One region of the Stenotrophomonas sp. 169 genome, then DNA from elsewhere that is predicted to be linked to it. Evidence: predicted binding sites of a transcription regulator. Region 1 holds the regulator's gene; the other holds the start of a gene.
The links. The regulator FliA, encoded in region 1, starts transcription of late flagellar genes. The targets are predictions, from matches to a motif close to TAAAGTTTNNCNNNCNNNGGCCGATAA.
Positions count from the first base shown of each region.

Region 2: the regulator FliA is predicted to act here: its motif matches at 2,865-2,891, upstream of ICJ04_RS16020 (methyl-accepting chemotaxis protein).

Region 1 is NZ_CP061204.1:2,319,485-2,325,798, forward strand. It holds gene flhA (flagellar biosynthesis protein FlhA) at 1-1,342, shown strand, start outside; gene flhF (flagellar biosynthesis protein FlhF) at 1,493-3,397, shown strand; gene ICJ04_RS09995 (MinD/ParA family protein) at 3,384-4,271, shown strand; gene ICJ04_RS10000 (RNA polymerase sigma factor FliA) at 4,268-5,011, shown strand; gene cheY (chemotaxis response regulator CheY) at 5,033-5,425, shown strand; gene ICJ04_RS10010 (protein phosphatase CheZ) at 5,425-6,057, shown strand; gene ICJ04_RS10015 (chemotaxis protein CheA) at 6,060-6,314, shown strand, end outside.
Region 2 is NZ_CP061204.1:3,647,876-3,654,189, reverse strand. It holds gene ICJ04_RS16030 (GGDEF domain-containing protein) at 1-1,139, opposite strand, end outside; gene ICJ04_RS16025 (carbohydrate porin) at 1,492-2,715, shown strand; gene ICJ04_RS16020 (methyl-accepting chemotaxis protein) at 2,921-5,446, shown strand; gene ICJ04_RS16015 (SDR family oxidoreductase) at 5,630-6,314, opposite strand, start outside.

The sequences.
Region 1 (6,314 bases):
GCCGGCGCTGCTGGTGTCCAGTGCGGTGGCGATGCTGGTCACCCGCGCCTCGCGCTCGCAGGACATGAGCCAGGCCATGATGGGCCAGGTGTTCGGCCAGTACCGTGCGCTGGCCATCACCGCCGGCATCATCGGCGTGGTCGGCCTGGTCCCGGGCATGCCGAACGTCGCCTTCCTGACGCTGGCGACGATCCTGGGCTTCATGGCCTGGAAGATATGGAAAAAGAGCCAGTTGGCCGAGGCGCAGGCCAACGCCGCGCCGACCGCCCAGCCGATGGACGCGCTGGGTCGCCCCGCCGCGGCCGCACCCAGCGCCGAACTGACCTGGGACGAACTGCGTCCGGTCGACCCGCTGGGCCTGGAAGTGGGCTACCGGCTGATCCCGCTGGTCGATGCCGCGCAGGGCGGCGAACTGATGGCCCGCATCAAGGGCGTGCGTCGCAAGCTGACGCAGGACATCGGCTTCCTGATTCCCTCGGTGCACATCCGCGACAACCTGGAACTGCCCGCCACCGCCTACCGCCTGCTGATCCACGGCGTGCCGGTCGCCACGGCGGAAATCCATCCTGACCGCGAACTGGCGCTGGACCCGGGCAGTGCCTTGGGCCAGTTGGACGGCATCGCCGGCAAGGACCCGGCCTTCGGCCTGGATGCCACGTGGATCCAGCCCCATCAGCGCGCCCATGCGGAATCGATGGGCTACACCGTGGTGGACCCGGCCACCGTGGTCGCCACCCACCTGTCCCACCTGATCCGCGAGCATGCGCCGGAGCTGCTGGGTCATGAGGAAGTGCAACAGCTGCTGGCCAACCTGGCCAAGAGCGCCCCGAAGCTGGTGGAAGACCTGACCCCGAAGGCCGTGCCGCTGTCGGTGGTGGTACGCGTGCTGCAGAACCTGTTGATCGAGCGCATCCCGGTACGCCAGCTGCGCAAGATCGCCGAGTCGCTGGTGGAAACCGCACCGTCCAGCCAGGACCCGACCGTGCTCACCGCGGCAGTGCGCAACACGCTGGGCCGTTTCATCGTGCAGGAGATCGCCGGCATGTCCGCCGAGCTGCCGGTGTTCACCCTCAACCCGCAATTGGAACGCGTCTTGCAGGAGTCCACGCAGGGTAACGGCGCTGCGCTGGAACCCGGACTCGCCGAACGGCTGCACCAGAGTCTTGCCGACTGTGTCAGCAAGCAGGAAGCCCGCAACGAGCCCGCCGTGGTGCTGGTACCGGGCCCGGTCCGTGCCGCGCTGGCACGCCTGGTCCGTCACAGCGTTCCATCGCTGTCGGTGCTGGCGTACAGCGAGGTGCCGGAAGACAAGCGGTTGAAGCTGGTCGGCACGATCAGCTGACCGCAGGCCTCCACCGGCGCCGGGAAACCGGCAGCAGCGCCGCCGCCACCGTAGTGATCCAACCATTTTCCAAGGGGACCCCGCACCGTGCAGACCACCGAACAATCGCGATCCCCTGCCACCGAACCGACTCCGTCCCGGTACCCCAGCATGAAAATCAAACGCTTCGTCGCCGCCGACATGCGATCGGCCATGAACCTGGTCCGCAAGGAACATGGACCGGATGCGGTCATCCTGTCCAACCGGCGGATCGAGGAAGGCGTCGAAATCGTGGCGGCCGCGCATTACGACGAGAGCGTGGTGCAGCGTGCACTGGAAACCGCCCGCAAGGACAGTGCACCCGTACAGGCAGCCGCACCGGCGCCGCGTCCGCGCACCGCCGCCGACGCGATGATCGCCGCGATGACCCGTCGCCGCGAGCCGGTCGCCGAGATCGAACCGGTGGCGGCGACCACGTCGGCCGTTGCGGCCCTGGCACGCGCAGCGGTGGGCGCGACGGGGCGTACGTTGAACAGCAGCGATGAGATCGTCATGCAGCGCGGCAGCGAAGGATTCGCGGCGACCCTGGCCCGTGCCGCCGGCGGTGCGCTGCACCGCGAAGCGCCGCAGCGTGTCAACGAACCGGCGCTGCCGGAGCAGATCTTTGCCCCGTTCGAACACGCACAGCCCGAACCGCGCCAGCAGGCCACCGCACCGCGCCCACTGCCGCCGCTGCCGCGCGCCTGGGTGGAAGACGAAGCCTTCGCCACCGAGCCGCCGGTCGTTGCCGCGCCGGTCATCCGCCCCCCGACCGTGCTGCCGCCGCCGCTGCCGATGGCCTTCGCTGCGCAGATGCCGATGATCGGTAGCGCCGAGCCACCCTCGGCGGACACCCTCCCGGCGCCGCAGACCCCCGCCGCCGCGGACACACTCTCGACGCCGCAGCCGCCTGCCGCCCTGGACATCTCCGCGGCCCCGCAGCCGCCTGCCGCCCTGGACATCTCCGCGGCCCCGCAGCCGCCTGCCGCCCTGGACACCTTGCCGGCGCCGACCTCCGGTAGCGCCGAGCCACGCTCGGCGGACACCCTGCCGGCCCTGCAGGTCGCCGAGGCCGTACAACCGGCGCGACCCATCGTCGCCCCGCCGACCCTCACCGTCATCGCCCGCGACGACGAAGAGATGCGCCACCTGCGCAACGAAGTCGCCGGCATGCGCCAGGTGATCGAACGCGAAATGCACCGCTTCACCGATGAGCGCCTGCGCGGCAATCCCGTGCGCGCCGCCGCGCTGGACCTGATGGACGAATATGGCTTCGATGCCGGCATCGCCCGCGACGTGGTGCTGCAGATCCCGCTGGAGACCGAAGCCCACCGCGGTCGCGGCCTGATGCTGGGCCTGCTCTCGCGCAAGCTGCCGATCTCGCCGGTCGACCCGCTGGAAGCAGGCGGTGTGATCGCGCTGGTCGGCCCCACCGGAGCCGGCAAGACCACCACCATCGCCAAGCTTGCCTCGCGCTTTGCCGAAAGCCACGCCCCGCGCGATGTCGCCCTGGTCACCACTGACACCACCCGTATCGGCGCCCGCGAGCAGCTGTACGGCTTCGGCCGCCAGCTCGGCATCGCCGTGCACGAGGCCAGCAGCGGCACCGACCTGGATCAGTTGCTGGAACGCCTGAAGGACTACAAGCTGGTGCTGATCGACACCGCAGGCGTCGGCCCGCGCGACCGCACCCTGGCCTCGCAGCTGCAGTGGCTGCGTGCCGCGCCGAAGGTCAGCACCCTGCTGGTGCTGCCGGCCAACACCAGCTTCGGCGACATGGACGAAGTGGTGCGCCGCTTCAGCGCCGCCAACCTGCAGGGCGTCGTGCTGAGCAAGCTGGACGAGACCGGTCGCTTCGGTACGGCCCTGTCGGTCGCCGTCGACCACCGCCTGCCGATCACCTGGGTGACCGATGGCCAGGACGTTCCTGAAGACCTGCACCGGGCCAGTGCGGCCAATCTTGTACTTCGCCTTGAAGATTTGCGCCGCGCGGCCGATATGCCCTGCAACCCGGAGTTGAACCATGCAGTCGCGTGAATACGCCAAGCTGACCACGACCTTCCCGTTGTCGGCCACCCGCAGCCAGCCGCTGGGCCCGGTCCGCACCATCGCCGTCACCGGCGGCAAGGGCGGCGTGGGCAAGACGAACGTTTCGGCCAACATGGCCGTGGCGCTCGCTGGCATGGGCAAACGCACGCTGCTGCTGGATGCCGACCTCGGCCTGGCCAACATCGACGTGATCCTCGGCCTGAAGCCGGAGTTCACCCTGGCCGACCTGATTGCCGGGCGCTGCACGCTGGAAGAAGTCATCATCGAGGGCCCCAACGGCGTGCTGGTGGTTCCGGCTGCATCCGGTCGGCGGCACATGGCCGAGCTGGCACCGGCCGAGCACGTCGGCCTGGTCAACGTGTTCTCCGAGCTGGAGCGCGACCTGGACGTGATGGTGGTCGACACGGCCGCCGGCATCACCGACGGCGTGCTGACCTTCTGCCAGGCCGCGCAGGACACCGTGGTGGTGGTCTGCGATGAGCCGGCCTCGATCACCGATGCCTACGCGCTGATCAAGGTGTTGTCGCGCGAACGCGGCGTGGATCGCATCCAGGTGGTGGCCAACATGGTGCGCGACCCCAACGAAGGGCGCGTGCTGTATGAAAAACTCAGCCGGGTCTGCGAGAAATTCCTCGCCGATGTCTCGTTGAACTACCTCGGCTGCGTGCCGCAGGATGACTGGCTGCGCATGTCCGTGCAGCGCCAGCAGCCGGTGGTGAAAGCCTATCCGTCCAGCCCGTCGGCGCTGGCGATCAACGAGATCGCCCGCCGCACCGCGCGCTGGCAGGCACCGACGGAGCCGCGCGGTGGCGTGGAGTTCTTCCTCGAACGCATCCTCAAGCAGCGGGGGGTGGTGGCATGAAAGGCGCCGCTCAATACCGCGAGGTGCAGCGCACGGCCGCAACCGAGTGCATCGCGCAGCATTCGGACCTGGTGCGGCGCATCGCCCACCACCTGGCCGCGCGACTGCCCGCCAGCGTCGAAATCGATGACCTGATCCAGGCCGGCATGATGGGCCTGATGGAAGCGTCGCGCAGCTACGACGCCGACCAGGGGGCCTCGTTTGAAACCTATGCTTCGATCCGCATCCGCGGTTCGATGATCGATGAGATCCGTCGCGGCGACTGGGTGCCGCGCTCGGTGCACCGCCGCGCCCGCGATGCCGCCTCGACCATCCGTCGCCTGGAGCAGACCACAGGTCGCGCCGCATCGGCCACCGAAGTGGCCGCGGCGATGGACATCCCGCTGCCGGAATACCTCCGGCTGATGGAAGATGCCTCGCGCGGCCAGGTGCTGAGCCTGGAATCGCGCATCGAAGACCAGGGCGAGCTGGATACCGTCGCCCAAGGCGGACCCACCCCGCAGCAGGTGCTGGAGCGCAGCCAGTTCGGCAGCGAGCTGGGCAAGGCCATCGGCCACCTGCCCGAGCGCGAACAGCTGGTGCTGTCGCTGTACTACGAACAGGAATTGAACCTTAAAGAGATCGGCGCAGTGCTCGGTGTGAGCGAGTCGCGGGTCTGCCAGATCCATGGCCAGGCGGTATTGCGCCTGCGTGGCCGACTGAAAGCCTTCGAGGCCGTTGACGCGGGCCTGGAAGCATAAGTACCCAAGAGGAATGAAGCTTTGAACAAGAACATGCGCATCCTGATCGTCGACGATTTCTCGACCATGCGTCGCATCGTCAAGAACCTGCTGGGCGACCTGGGCTTCAGCAACACCGCCGAGGCCGAGGATGGGCATGCCGCGCTGGCGTTGCTGCAGAGCCAGTCCTTCGACTTCGTGGTGACCGACTGGAACATGCCGGTCATGACCGGCATCGAGCTGCTGAAGGCCATCCGTGCCGACGCCAAGCTGAAGACCCTGCCGGTGCTGATGGTGACCGCCGAAGCCAAGCGCGAGCAGATCATCGAGGCGGCACAGGCCGGCGTGAACGGCTACATCATCAAGCCCTTCACCGCACAGACGCTGCAGGAAAAACTGGGCAAGATCTTCGAACGCCTGGCGGCGAGCGCTTGATGGACGTCGCCATGGACAAGGCGTGGCTGGTGCAGCGCCTGCAGGAAGCATTGGCCGCACTGGAAACCGGCGATGAAGCCGGCTGGCGTGTGCAGATCGATGCGCTGGCGGCGGCACGCACCCAGCCGATGATGGCCGGCCTGTCACGGTTGGCCCGCGAGCTGGGCCAGGCGCTGGGAGAACTGCCCACCGTGGGCCACGACGCCGATGCCGAAGAGCTCGACGATGCGTGTGCGCGCCTGGACCACGTGGTCACGATGACCGAGCAGGCCACCCACCGCACCTTGGATCTGACCGAGGAATGCCGTGCCCTGACCGCCCGCCTGGGCGAGGAGGCGCTGCCTGCACTGGAGCAGCAGCAGGCACTCGAGCGTATCCGCCACAACCTGACCGAGATCGCGCTGACCCAGAGTTACCAGGACCTGACCGGCCAGATCATCCGCCGGGTGGTGGGCATCGTGCGTCGCGTACATGAAGGCTTCGGTGCCCTGGGCCTGCCGCCGGAACTGCAGGCATCGCGCCAGCAGGGCCGCACTGAGCCGGCGCTGGCCGGACCGGCCGTGGCCGGCGTGGATCGCCACGCGGTGTCCCAGCTGGACGCCGACGACCTGCTGTCCGACCTGGGGCTCTGAGCATGAGTGGAATCGCCGACGACATCGCTGCGGACTTCATCATCGAGGCGCAGGAAATCCTGGATCGTCTCGGCGAGCAGCTGGTCACCCTGGAGCAGGACCCGCAGGACAGCCCCCAGCTCAATGCGGTGTTCCGGGGATACCACACGCTGAAAGGCGGTGCCGGCTTCCTCGGCATCCACGCCATGGTGGAGCTGTGCCATGCCGCCGAGGAAACCCTCGGCCTGGCGCGCTCCGGACAGGCCACGCTGCAGCCG
Region 2 (6,314 bases), 1.3 Mb from region 1:
TCGCTGCCCATCACACGGTTGCGGCCTGCGTGCTTGGCGCGGTACATCTGCCGATCCGCTGCGGCCACCAAGGCACCCGCGTTCGAACGGCGGCCTTGGCTGATGGCCACGCCTACGCTGAGCGTCGCATCGATGCGGTGCCCGGCTACCTCCTGGGCAGAGCGCTCGAAGGTGGAGCGAAGGCGTTCCGCTGCGGCCATCCCGGCTTTCAGGCTCGAGTCGGGCAGGATGCACAGGAACTCTTCGCCGCCGTAACGAAAGATCAGGTCGTCGCGGCGCACCGCCTGCTCCGCCGCCCTCGCGGCCTGGCAGATCACCTTGTCACCCATGTCGTGGCCGAAGCGGTCGTTGATGGTCTTGAACTGATCGATATCGAAGAACAACGCCGCGCGCACGGTCCCGCTGACACGGTCCTCCTGATCCCAGATGCCCAGTTTTTCATCCAGCAGACGTCGGTTGTACAACCCGGTCAACGGGTCACGCGTGGCCTCGTCGTAGAGGCGGCTGGCCGCCTGTTCCTTCAGCACCGCAACCATCAGTCCGCAGACCAGCAGCACATCGATCAGCACAATGCCGCTGAATACCGCCACGGCCCACGTGCGCGGCGCGCCGGCACCCAGTGGCTCCGGCAGCCAGGGCGACAGGGTCATCGCGACGGCGGCCAGGGCGGCCGACGCCATGAGGATGCGCGCCAGCAGCCGCGCCGACGGCAGTGCGGGGTCGCGGCGCTGGACCAGCGTGACCGCCGACAGACCACAGTAAAGCGCCGCAAGCGCGGCGCGCCCCGCCGCGTTCAACGATGACATCTCGCCGGGACCGAACACTGCCGCTACCAAAACCAGCCAGCACAGCGGCGGCGCGAGCAGCAGGCCCCAGCGTGGCGGCAGGTGGAAGATGGATCGGATGCCCTGCCAACCTGCTGCAAACGCCAGCAACGCGAAGAAGGTGCCAATGTAGCCGGCCGCCGGCGCCTGCTTGAGTGCGGGCCACAACAGCAGGGCACAGCAGCACGCGCCGGCCAGGAATGGCATGGCAAGCCACAGGCGCGCGCCACCCCGAGGCCGGGTCAGCAGCAACAGGATCGCAATGGAAACCAGGACTGCGGCGCTGAAGCCGAGCAGGGTGGGGATATCGATCATCACCCGCGAGGCTAGAGCGCGCTTTGCGAGTCTGCCGTCAACGGCGCCCTCACCACAGAGTGTGCGGTTCATCACAGGTTGCCGGTGGTTCCCGATCCGTTAATCAAGCGCCGCCATCACGCCGCCGACTGCGCGGGCATGTCGTGGTTGGCGAGGTGCGCACCGCGGAAAGCGACAGCGGACTTTGCGTGTTTACGCCTTTAGCGGCAAGGGCTGTGACCTGCTTCGCAGTCCGCGCGTTTACGCGCCGCGAGGGCGCGCGCGGGCATGCCACGTTGAGGCTCCTCGCAGCAAGGAAATTTCAATGAAGAAGCCTCTGATCCCTCACGGCGCCCTGAGGTGCCTCATTCTGATGTCCGCCACCGGAAGCTGTGGGGTAGCCGTGGCGGCACAGGGCATCACGGGGGATTGGAACGGGGCACGCGAGCGGCTCGCCAGCGACGGAATCGAGCTGGACATGGGCTATACCGTCGAAGCCGCACGCAACCTGTCTGGCGGTTTACGCCACACCTCGGCGCACGCCGGCCAGTTATCGGCCAGCGGACAGTTCGACCTGCAGCGTCTGTGGGGCTGGGAGGGCACGCGCGCTGCTGCATCGCTATCGCTGCGCGACGGACACAACCTGACAGAACGGGCGGGGCTGGGCAGCCTGCTGCAGAACCAGGAAATCTATGGGCGCGGCAACATCGCACGGCTGCGCAGCCTGTGGCTGGCGAAGCAGTCTGCCGACGGCCAGTTCGACCTGAAGCTCGGCAGGGTATCGGTCGGTGATGACTTCAACGCGCTGGACTGCATCGCCATGAATCTCGCGCTCTGCGGCAGTCAGCCCGCCGTGTTCGGCGGCGACTACTGGTTCAACTCACCTATCAGTCAATGGGGCGGCGTGTTCACCTGGCGGCCCGTGCAGGAGGTGTACGTGCGTGCAGGGGCGTATCAGGTCAATCCGCGTTACGCCGACACCCAAGGCGGCGGACTGCGGTTTGCACCCTCTGGAACGGTGGGCACGCTGACGCCGCTGGAGCTGGGCTGGGAGCCCACCTTCGACGGCCGTAGTGGTCATTACGCAGTGGGTGGCTGGTACAGCAGTGCACGGCGCGCCGATGCGGTGCAGCGGCTTCCTGCCGAGGGAATGTCGCAGCAGCAGGAACTGCGCACGGGGGCCTACGGCGGCTGGGCCAGCGCGCAGCAGCAGTTGACGCGCGGCAGTGGCGCCAACGAACGGTCCGGGCTGCGTGGCCAGGTGGCGTTCGCACAAGGCGACCGGCGTACCGGCGATATCGATCAGATGTTCAACGTGCAGTTGATCCAGACCGGACTGATGCACACGCGGCCTGACGATCGGATCGGCATTGGCCTGGCAACCACCCGGGTCAATCCACGTGCTGCGCGTTCTGGCCAGCAAGGTGTTGGCACGGCGTCCGCGCGTCGCGAGCATATGGCCGAAGTGTTCTACGGCTGGAAGCCGCTGGTCGGCGTTGATCTGCAGCCCGGTATCCAGTTTGTCCGCCACCCCGGCGGATTCACCTCGCGCAAGGGTGCGGTGGTGGTTGGCATGAAGGCGGATGTGCGTTTCTGATGTTCCCGCGCGCTGTCATCGGCGCGTCTTGCACCGTTGCTACAACGTCCCCCGGTACCGCTGCGGCATGCGTGGCGGTTCCCTCTATGCCCACGGGGCAGGGGCGCAGGCCGTTGCGCTCACTGGGCAGGGTTCGGCGCTACCGGGGCTAAAGTACGCAAGCTGACGGCCGATACCGATGCGTCATTCTGCCTCGGAGTCTGTCATGTTGGCTGTCCCGCCCCTCCTGCGAACGTTGCGTGCGCGCCTGCGCGGTATCCCAGCCATCGCCCACGGGTATGTTCACCGTTCGGCCCGCCTCAGTGTAGCTGCCAAGATCAAAGGCAGCCTGCTGGTCTGCGGCATCGGCCTGGTCACCGTTGCCGCGATGTATGCCTGGACGACTCATGTCAGTGATCGGGCCGCGCGCACGTTCGCTGTCCATCAGCAGGGCACCGGTCTTGCCTCCACGCTGGCGGCGGAGGTCGCCGAAGCCCGCAGACTGCAGACGCAGTATGCCCTGACGTTCGACGCGGCTGATCGCACCTTGCTGCAACAGGCCCAGCAGCGCCTGCAGGCCACGCTGGAGCAGCTACGTGCGCTGCCGATGGACGGTGCACGGAAGACAGCGCTCGACGAGGTGGCCAGCCATGCCGCCGCATTCTCCGAAGGGATTGCCGGTTTGAACGCCCGCGTGGATGAGATGGGACGCGGTGATGAGGCGCTGGCGGTGCAGCTTGATACCGCCGCCGACGCCTTGCAGTCTGCCGTGGATGCAACCGATTGCCCCTTACTGGCGATGCACGTGCAGAAGATGCGCCGGCAGGAGAGTCTGTTGCTGTTGAACGGTGACTCCAGCCATGCCGACAAGGCCAGCGAAGAAAAACTGCCGTTCGATCTCGCGCTGGGGGGCCTGTCTGCCGATACGCAACAGCAGCTTCGCGCGCTGATGGATGCGTATCAGGGCGCTTTGCTGTCCTACACCGCGGCGCGTGTCGGACTGGATGTCGAGGCACAGCTGCTGGTGGACACTGCGTCGAGCATCGCGCCGGCATTGCAGGCATTCCAGACGGTGCAGGCCAGCAACCTGGAGCAGGCGCGCGAACGACAGCAGGCGCAGGCGTCGCGGCTGGGTGTGATGTTCGCCGCAAGCCTGTTGACGGTTGCGCTGGTGTTGATCGGCACACTCTTGATGGTGCTGCGCGCGGTGCGTCGACCGATCCAGGACACACTGCGATTTGCGCAGGACATTGCCGAAGACCGGCTGGATACCGAGCTGCGTGTGCACAATCCACACGATGAGATCGGGCAGCTTGCCCAGCGACTTGGTCATATGCAGCAGCAACTGCGCGCACGCATCGAGCGGGACCGCGCCGTCGCCCAGGAGAATGCACGCGCACGCCAAGCGCTGGACAGCGCGTCCACGGGATTGATGGTGATAGACCCACAGGGCATCGTGACGCATGCCAACCCGGCGCTGCTGCTGACCTTGTCACGTGCCGCAGATGAGGTGATCGGCGCGTCGGCCCGCGACGTGCACACCGCATTGTCCAGCGTGGGTGGGAGTGGAAGGCGGGACTTTGACATCCAGCACGCCGGCACGACCTGGCACGTAGTGACGACACCCATCTTCGACGATGGACACGCGCTGGGCGAGGTGGTGGAGTGGCGCAGTCGCGCGCTGGAGGTGCTGCTGGAGACCGAGGTGGCGGCGCTGGTCGACGCAGCGGCGCTCGGTGAACTGGCCGGGCGGATTCCGCTGGAGGGCAAGGCGGGCTTCGTGCACCGTCTGTCCGCCAGCATCAACCATCTGTTGGCAACCTTCGAACACAATCTGGGCGACCTGCAGACGCTGCTGGCGGCGCTGGCCCGCGGTGACCTGCGCGTGCGCATGGACGGTGAGGTCGAAGGGGTGTTTGCCCGCATGCGCGACGATGCCAATGCGACGGTGCAGCAACTTGCAGGGATCGTGGCGCGCATCCAGCAGGCCGCGGGCTCCATCGGCGAGGCGGCTGGTGAGATAAGCGCAGGCAATGCCGACCTGTCGACCCGGACGGAGTTGCAGGCTGCCAATCTGGAAGAGACCGCTGCATCGATGCACGAGCTGACCGATACCGTATCGCGCAATGCCGATGCGGCCAGCCAGGCCAGCGTACTGGTGCAGGCCAGTGCGGAGGTCGCCGCACGCGGAGGCGACGCGGTGGGTCGCGTGCAGCGTTCGATGAGTGATATTTCGGCGGCGTCGCGTCGCATCGGCGAGATCACTTCGCTGATCGATGGCATCGCGTTCCAGACCAATATCCTGGCCTTGAACGCAGCCGTGGAAGCTGCGCGCGCAGGGGAGCAGGGGCGCAGCTTCGCGGTGGTCGCCAGCGAAGTACGCAGCCTGGCCCAACGGAGCGCGGATGCGGCGAAGCAGATCAAGGGGTTGATCGAAGATTCGGTGGCGCAGGTCGGGCAGGGTACGCAGGCGGTTGGCCAGGCGGGCGCGACGATGACCGAGCTGCAGGCCAGCGTGCAGCAGGTGGCGGCGATCATGCTGCAGATCCGCGATGCGTCGCTGGAACAACGCAATGGCATCAGCCAGGTCAACCAGACCATCGTGCAGATGGACGCCAGCACGCAGCAGAACGCGGCGATGGTGGAAGAAGCCACGGCCTCGGCCCGTGCGTTGGAAGACCAGGCGGATCTGCTGGCCGAAGCAGTGGCCGTGTTCCAGCTGCGCGCCGCGCCACGCGCCGTGGCAGCGTGACCTGGGCCGCTGCCCTTGTTAGTGACGGCCGCTGGCCGTCAGGTTCTTCCCGCTGCGCTCGCCGAGCGTGGCTCGGCGCTACCGGGGTGCTGCGATTCGCCGTGGCCGCGTGATCTGGGCCGATGCGCTCGCCGAGCGTGGCTCGGCGCTACCGGGATGCTGCGATAACGTCGTGTCGACGCGTCAGATGAACATGCCGCCCGATGCTTCCACGCGCTGGGCGTTGATCCAGTGCGTGCCCGGTGACATCAGGGCGACCACGGCCGGGCCGATGTCGTCCGGTTTGCCTGCGCGGCCCAGCGCGGTGGACGAGGCCACCATCGCGTTGGTGCCTGCATCGTCGCGCACCCGGCCGCCACCGAAGTCGGTCTCGATCGCGCCCGGCGCCAGGGTGTTCGCACTGATCCCGCGTGCGCCCAGCTCTTTGGCCAGGTAGCGGGTGAACACTTCGATGCCGCCCTTCATCATCGCGTAGGCGGAGCTGCCCGGCAGCGAGAAGCGGGCCAGTCCGCTGGACACGTTGAGGATGCGGCTGCCATCGGCCAGCAGCGGCAACAGCGTCTGGGTCAGGAAGTAGGGCCCTTTCAAGTGCACGTTGACCAGATGATCGAACGACGCTGGGGTGGTATCGGCGATCAGCGCGTAGTGGCCTTCGCCGGCGTTGTTGACCAGGCCGTCAAGGCGCTCCACGCCCCAGGCTTGCAACTGCAGCTCCAGGCGTTCGCTGAATGTCGCGAACGCGCTGCTGTCGGCCACGTCCAGCGCCAGCGCGGCAGCCCGACGGCCCAGCGCCTCAATCTGTGCCACCACATCATCGGCCGCAGCGGACTGGCTGCGGTAGGTCAGTACGATGTCGGCCCCGTCGGCG